DNA from 2 places in the Tepidiphilus sp. HLB4 genome. Region 1 is predicted to be linked to the other one. Evidence: riboswitches for the same ligand, from Rfam matches in the RefSeq annotation. Region 1 holds a riboswitch; the other holds the start of a gene.

The links. A riboswitch is a leader RNA that binds a small molecule or an ion and turns the genes downstream of it on or off. The one in region 1 is predicted to bind cobalamin.
Region 2: linked by a shared signal. The riboswitch ahead of OA56_RS02495 (energy-coupling factor ABC transporter permease) and the one ahead of OA56_RS05220 (TonB-dependent receptor domain-containing protein) in region 1 are both predicted to bind cobalamin.

Annotation. Positions count from the first base shown of each region.
Region 1 covers NZ_JSYB01000019.1:58,211-62,129, reverse strand. Annotated here, with positions in the region: gene OA56_RS05220 (TonB-dependent receptor domain-containing protein) at 1-1,588, opposite strand, end outside; cobalamin riboswitch at 1,655-1,868, opposite strand; gene pepN (aminopeptidase N) at 1,875-3,919, opposite strand, start outside.
Region 2 covers NZ_JSYB01000009.1:50,943-54,861, reverse strand. Annotated here, with positions in the region: partial or broken gene OA56_RS02505 (recombination-associated protein RdgC) at 1-566, opposite strand, end outside; gene OA56_RS02500 (AtaL-like protein) at 563-1,021, opposite strand; cobalamin riboswitch at 1,840-2,053, shown strand; gene OA56_RS02495 (energy-coupling factor ABC transporter permease) at 2,178-2,858, shown strand; gene cobM (precorrin-4 C(11)-methyltransferase) at 2,858-3,652, shown strand; gene OA56_RS02485 (sirohydrochlorin chelatase) at 3,649-3,919, shown strand, end outside.

The DNA of each region.
Region 1 (3,919 bases):
ATTGGCGCCACAGCGACGCGGTGGCGCTGTGCCGCGCCCGGCGCGCGAGCGCTTTGTCGGTGGTCTCGTCGATCGCCTGCAGCCAGTCGTAGCTCGTGCGCCACTGCCAGGCACCCGCAGTCCCCTCCCAGGCGAGCGTCACCCCCTCGAAGTGCGCTTTGCCGACGTTGATGTAGCGTCCGCCCCAGGTGTCGGTCGGCACCCAGTCGATCAGATTTCTCACCCGGTTGTAATAATAGGTGAGCGAGGCGGACTGCTGGCCGCGTTCCCAGACGAGCGCGACTTCACGGTTGCGCCCTTTTTCCGGCTCCAGCTGCGGATTGCCGGAATAGGGGTCGAAGAGCTGGTAGAGCGAAGGCGCCTTGAATGACGTCCCCAGACTCGCGTGCGCTCGCCATTCGCGGGCGATCTGATAGCCGTAGGCGAGCGCGTAGGTATCCTCGCCGCCAAAAGTCGAATGCTGGTCATGCCGCGCGCTCAGCTGCCAGCGGTGCGGCCCGAGGTTGGCGCTCCAGGCGGCCACGGCCGAGTTGATGGCGATGGATTCCTCGCTCGAGGACTCGTCCCCTAACGGCGCGTTCTGCTCGAAGCGCTCCAGCGCGAGCATCGCCCGCCCCAGCGGCAGGGCCACGTCGTTCTGCCAGCTGTATTCGTCGTTCTCGGTGCGCATCCGGCTGGGCCAGGAGGAGACGTATTTGTGCCAATCCAGAGCGTGCCCGATGCGCAAGGTGCTCGTCCAAGCGTCGGTGAGGGCGTTGCGCGTATAGACCTGCCACTGCTGCGTGCGAAACTCCTCGTAGTCGTTGAACTGGCTCGTCGGCGGGATTTCGTCGTAGTGGGCCCGACCCTGGTTTTGTCGCAGCACGAAGCCCATCTCGTGGCCGGCGAGCGGCGTGAGCACGAGCGAGGCGGTACCGCCGCGGTTGCGGTAGGCATCGTCGTCCGCGTCCTGCCCCGAGGCATTTTTCATGGCGGAGAAGCCACCGCTATAGCTCTGCTGGAAGTCCGCCCGCAGCCGGACGAGCTCGTTGCCCACCGACAGCCCGGCGCTGCCCTGCGCCGTGTCGTACGAGCCATAGCCCGCGAAGGCATCGACCGAGAGGCCGGGCGCACCGCGCCGGGTGAAGATCTGGATCACGCCGCCGATGGCATCCGCCCCGTACAAGGTCGAAGCCGGTCCGCGCAGGATCTCGATGCGATCGACATCGGCCAGCGACAGGAAACGCAGGGGCGAACCGGCCAGGTCGAGCGAGTTGATCGGGACGCCATCGACCAGCACCTTGGTCTGGTCGGGACGCGTCCCGCGCACGAAGAGGCTGGCCGACGTCCCAGGCCCCCCGTTGCGCGTCATCTGGATGCCGGGCTGGCGGGCGAGCAGGTCGACCACGGTCTCGCCCCCCGCGCGCTCGATCTCCTCGCGCTCGATCACCGTGACGTCGGCAAGGATCTCGGAGACCCGCGTCTGCTGCCGCGTGGCCGTGACCACCACCGGCTCCAGCGCCTCCTGGGCCTCGACTCCAAAAGAAAAAGACGACAAAAGCAGGCTCGGCGGCAGCGCGGCCGCCAAAGATTTGACGAAGCGATTCACATGATTCCCCTCGGCCGGCCACCCCGCCGGCCCGAATGGAAAGCCCACCGCAGGCGAGCACCTCGCCTGCGCCCTGCGTTTCTGGCCGGTCTCCGGGCTTGCGAGATTTGACGCGCCGCCTTCCCGGGCCCAAAGAGCCCAGTGGCGTTTCGGCGCGCCCGCACTCGCCTACCGTTGCGGGGGCAGCAGCGGCTTTGCCGGAAGCACTCCAGCGCACCGCTTTCCCGTTTCACCGCGCCGGGAGAACCCCGGCCGCGGCACCAGAAACGTGAGGGCGAATTCTACCTCAAGGCGCCCCGACCTCGCCGTCGGCCATGCGATCGAGGATCTCGCGCACCTCGGTCGAACGGACCTGGCGGCGGGTCGCCTCCAGCACGGGCGCGAAGGACGCACGATAGGGTTCGGCCCAACGCCGCCAGCGCTCCAGCGTCCGGGCCAGGCGCGATCCCACGATGGGGTTGGTCGCATCGAGCCGCAGCACCGCCTCCTGCCAAAAGGCCCAGGCCAGCTCGCCGGCGGCGCAGGCTTCGGCAAGGTTGTTGGCAAAGAAATTGAGTACCAGGGCATAGACCTTGTTCGGGTTGGTCCAGCGAAACGCCCGATGCTCGGTCAGACGCCGCACGCGCGCAAGCACCACCCCCGGGGCAGCGTGCCACGACCAGCGCATCGCCTGGCGGGCGAACCATTTGTCGAGCACCAGCTCGTCGTCGGCGTAGCGCGCCTCGAAGGCGGAGAGCAGCGCCTCGCCCACCGACTCGTCGGGATGCGCGAGCGCGGCATCGAGCGCCGCCAGCCGCTCGGTGAGGTTGTCGGCGACGGCAAACGTGCGCGAGCAGCGTTCGTCCTCACCCAGCAGCGCCTCCATGCGCCAGGAAAACGCGGCGAGTGCACGCCGGCCGGCCTCCAGCGGATCGTAGCGGTAGGGGCGAGCGGCTCCGGAATCCCGCCAGCGGGGCCACAGCTCGGCTCCAGCCCGGGCGAGCGCGAGCGAGGCGCGCACGAGGGCGGCACGCAGGCGCACCGGGTCGGCCGGCGTCATCGCCTCCAGCAACCAGCGCTCGCTGGGAAGCGCCGCGGCCTTGACGCGGAACATCGCATCGAGCGACTCGTCGGCGAGAAGCTGCCTCCAGGACGCGACGAACCCCTCGTCCAGCGTCTCGGCTTCACCCCGCGCCAGCCGCAGCACCTGGCGCTGCGCCCAGCTCTGCGCCGCATCCCAGCGGTTGAAGGCGTCCGAATCGTAGGCCATGCGGTGGCGCAGCGCCTCGTCCGGCTCATCGAGCATCAGCCGCACCGGTGCCGAAAACCCGCGCAGCAGCGAAGGCACCGGCTTCGGCCCTGGCGGCAGACCGACGAATTCGAGCGCGAGCGTCTCCCCCGTCAGGGTGAAGAGGCGGGTCCTCGCCCCCACCGCGGTGTCGCGCGGCGCGATCGGCCGCATCCCTCCGGCTGGCGGCGCCTCGGGTTCGGGCACGGCATCGCGCTCGTCGGCGAGCACGAGCGGCAGGTCGCGCCCGTCGGCACCGAGCAGCCCCAGGCGGATGGGCAGCACCACCGGCCCTTTCTCCGGCTGTCCCGGCGTAGGCGGAGTGAATTGCCTCAGGCGCAGCCCGTAGCGCCCCGCTTGGCCGTCCCAGTCTTCCTCCACCACCAGCCGCGGCGTGCCCGCCTGTTCGTACCAGCGCAGGAACGGCGTCAGATCCACGCCGTTCGCCTCGGCCATGGCCGCGACGAAATCCTCGCAGGTCACCGCCCGACCGTCGTAGCGCTCGAAGTAACGGTCCATCCCGGCGCGAAAGCCTTTTTCTCCCAGCAAGGTGTGCAGCAGCCGGATCACCTCGGCGCCCTTTTCATACACGGTGGCGGTGTAGAAATTGTCGATCGCCCGGTACGCCTGCGGGCGGATGGGATGCGCCATCGGCCCGTCGTCCTCGGGGAACTGCGCCGTGCGCAGCGTCTGCACGTCCTCGATGCGTTTCACCGCCCGGGCCGACGCCGCCCGTTCGGGCCCAGCCGCCTCGGCCAGCTGGTCGGCGCTGAATTCCTGCTCGCGGAACACCGTGAGCCCTTCTTTCAAAGTGAGCTGGAACCAGTCGCGGCAGGTGATGCGGTTGCCCGTCCAGTTGTGGAAGTACTCATGCCCCACCACGGCCTGCACCGCGGCATAGTCCGCATCGGTGGCCGTCTCGGGGCTCGCCAGCACGTACTTCGTGTTGAAGATGTTGAGCCCCTTGTTCTCCATCGCCCCCATGTTGAAATCCGACACCGCCACGATCATGTAGCGGTCCAGATCGAGCACGCGGCCAAAGCGGCGTTCGTCCCAGCGCAGCG
Region 2 (3,919 bases), on a different contig from region 1:
TCTTCGAGCGAGAAGGGGCCGGGGGCCTCGCCGGCGAGCAGCCAGTCGGCCATCGCCGAGGCGGGCGCGAGCCGGGTGCGCCAGGGCTTCAAGGGGAAACGTTCGGCGCTGGCGCGCAGGGTGTCGATCACCCGTTCGGCAAGGGCGAGGCTGCCGGCATCGACGGCGAACCACCCTTCGCGCGGATCGATCCACACCGGCACGCGCCGGCGCCGGGTGAAGGCGCGCGGCAGCCATTCGGCGCGGATGGCCTCGCGCAGGTCACGCAGTTCCTTGCGCGAGAGGGGATAGCCCCGCTCCTCGGCGATCGCCTCGGCGCGCTGTTCGGCCTCGGCCTTGACCACGCTCGCCGGCAGGATACGCTCCTCGCGCACCCAATGCGCCAGCCAGTGCCCCCCTATGTCCGCTATGGCCTCGTCGTCGCCGAAGGGCGGCGCCCAGCCTTCGCTCGTCTCGTTCTGCGGCCCCACCGGCAGGAAGGGACTGCGGAGGAAGAGCTCGTTCCAGTAGGTGCGCCCTTCCGGACCATCCCAGCGGTAGAGGCGCAGGTTCTTGAATTCGATCATGCTTTTCCTCGTTTCTTTCGCGCGATCGCGACGATGCACGCCATGGTGTCGGCATCGGCCGCAGCATAGGCCTGGGCAAGCCACTCGGCCACGGGCCGGCCGTCGGGCGCAAGCAGCGCTTCGTCCAGGGTGGTGTCATAGCGGAAATTCAGCCCGAGGCGTTCGCCTTCGATGATGAGCGAGATCTCCAGCGTTCCGCCGGGCCGGCCGTCCTGGGGTTCGACGACGAAGCGCAGGCGTTTTCCCTCTTCCCACTCGACGCGATCGCGGTAGCTGTCGTGGCCAAAGTGCAGCCGGCGCAGCACGTGCGCCGGGCCTCGCTCCAGGATGTCGCAGCCGGTCAGCCCCAGGACGAATTCCTGCGGATGCTCGATGCGCGTCGCCAGGCCCTGCCAGACCTCGATGGCATCGAGTGATTCTTCCGGAGCGAAGAAAAGGCGGTGTTCGAAGTGCACGGCGAGGTCCTCTCGAAGGCTGCAGCGAAGTCTAGGGGGAAGGGACGGCGAGGGCAAGGGGCAAGGGACGGTGGGGCGAAGCCGCGGCGATGGGTAGTTGTACACAGATCTTTTATAAAAACTTTTAGTGTTTACTATGCTCGAGGAGGATCTGTGGAAAACCAAAGAAACACTTTGATAACATTGAAGTTTCCTTGATGGTGATCCCGTGGGCGCATGGGCTTGCAAGCAGTGCGGCGTAGACGAATGCTTTCTCCGATGCGGAAAAAACGGCAAGTTTTCCCCAAACTTTCCCACGCTTTCCCTCGTCCTTGTTCACTGTGGCGGGTTTGCCACAGCAAGAAACCATAAAAAATTTACGGTCTTTAAAAAGACCTTTCTGTATGAATAGTCATTTGCGGCGACATGGGTTGGTAAACAATTTGAAGTAGTAAACAAAAAACCATGTAAACAACGTTCATCCCAAATCTGTGGATAACTTTGTGGCTTCCGCAGGATTCAAGCGTTTCCCCGTCGGGAAAACTTCGGGAAAAACCTGGGAGCGGCGGTGGAGGAATTGGGGATGGAATCCAGTGCCGGGTAAATATTCTCATTGATCCACAAACGATTACCGGAGAATCCCTGTGTTCATGCACGGTCTGGAACCGTTTGGAAGGGAACAGGGAAAGCGCGGACAGGGATGGGGGTAGGCTTGTGGATAATTCTGTGAAAAGGGCGCAGCGTGATGAATCCGTTCAAGGACTTGCCCGCGTTTCTTCACGATCCACTGGAAGAGGGGAGAAGAAGGGATGGCGTTGACATCGCGCGCCGCGGCGGTGTATCTTGCCCTTGCTTCGGGTGCTCGCTCCGATGTCTTGGGAGCGGGTGAAACGGGAAGCCGGTGAAGCGGGCATCGCCCCGCCATTCCGACGCAGCCCCCGCTGCTGTGAGCCTGACGGGAAGCGCATCGGCCACTGTGCCTTCGAGGGCATGGGAAGGCGCGCGGACCGGATGACGGCGAGCCAGAAGACCGGCCCGGAGTGCGTAGTTGGTGCGAGCCCCGGGGTGTGGGTTTGGCTGACGGTCCGGGGCGGTTTTTTTTCCTCTTCCCCTCTCCCGTAGGCCCTTTCTCCTCGTGCGGCTCGTCTTGGCGAAACGTTCGCAAAGGAGACGGGTCATGCATATCGAACCAGGCGTCGTCACGGGCGCCAAACTGTTGCTGGGTCATGCCACCGCGGCCGCAAGCCTGGGGGCGGCGTTCTTGCTCTCGGCCAAGGTGGTGAAAAAGGACGGCTTGCCGGCGCTCGCGCTGCGCGCGTTCGTGGCGTCCTTGCTCGTGTTCTGTTTCTTCGAGGTTCTGCCCCACCAGCCGGTGGGCGTGTCCGAGGTCCACCTCATCCTGGGTTCCACCCTACTGCTGCTCTTCGGCCCCGCGGCGGCGGCTCTGGGTCTGGCGGCAGGCTTGCTCATGCAAGGGCTCTTCTTCGCCCCGGCCGATCTGCCGCAGTTCGGCATGAACGTGACCACGCTCCTCGTGCCGCTCTTTGCCACGGCGCTCCTGGCGCGGCGCATCGTGCCGCCGCATACTCCTTACGTCGATCTGCGCTATCGCGATGTGCTGCGCCTGTCGCTTGCCTATCAGGGGGGCGTGGTGTCGTGGGTGGCGTTCTGGGCGCTCTACGGCCAGGGGATCGGCGCGGAGAATCTCGCCCAGGTGGCTTCATTCGGCGCGGCCTACCTCGCGGTGGTGCTCGTCGAGCCGCTCATCGACCTGGCGGTGCTCGCGGCGGCCAAGGCTTGGCATGGCGGCGGGGAATCCCTGTTGCTGCAGCGGCGCCTCTTCGCAGGTCGGGTCTGATGCCAGGAACGGTGTGGTTCGTCGGGGCTGGCCCCGGCGATCCGGAGCTCCTCACCGTCAAGGGCAAGGGGCTGCTCGAACGCGCCGGTGCCGTGCTCTTCGCCGGGTCGTTGGTGGATGCCGCGGCGACGCGCTACGCGCCGCCGGGTTGCCTCATCCGCGATTCGAAAGACATGACGCTCGAGGAGATGACCGAGTGGCTGGTGGCCGCGGCGAAGGCGCACGAGACGGTGGTGCGCCTGCAGACGGGCGACCCCACCCTCTACGGGGCGCTCATCGAGCTCACCCGGCCGCTCACGGCGGCGGGCGTTCCGTGGAAAGTGGTGCCGGGGGTGTCGTCGGCGATGGCGGCGATGGCGGCCGCGGGCGAGTCGATGACTCTGCCCGAGGTGACGCAGACGGTGATCCTCACCCGGGTGGCCGGGCGCACACCCATGCCGCCGGGCGAGGAGCTGGAGGCGCTGGCGGCGCACCGCAGCACGATCTGCCTCTTTCTCTCGATCACGCGCCTTGCCGAAGTCGAGCGCGGGCTGCGCGCGGCCGGCTGGCCGGAGGATGCGCCGGTGCTGGTGGTGCACAAGGCAAGCTGGCCGGGCGAAGAGCGCATCGTGCGCACCACGCTCGGCGAATTGCGCCGGGCGTGCCGCGAGGCGGGGATCGTGAGCCAGGCGATGATCGTGGTCGGCCCCACCCTGGGGGCGGCGTCGTGGCCGAAACTGGCGCGCAGCAAGCTCTACGATCCCTCTTTTACCCATCGCTGGCGGCGGGCGAAGACGAAGGAAAGCGACACATGAACGAACGGACGGTGCTGGTGGTGGCGCACGGCTCGCGCGAGGCGTCGGGCAACGCCGAGACCGCGGAATTCGTGGCGCGCTGGCGGCAGATGCGGCCGCAGTGGCACATCGAGCTGTGCTTCATCGAGCATGCCGAAATCCTGCTCGACGAAGGGCTCGATCGGGCGGCGGAAGGCGCGCGCGAGGTGGTGGTGCTGCCGCTCATCCTCAACGCGGCCGGGCACGTGAAGATGGAGCTTCCCGAGGCGATCGAGCGGGCGCGGGCGC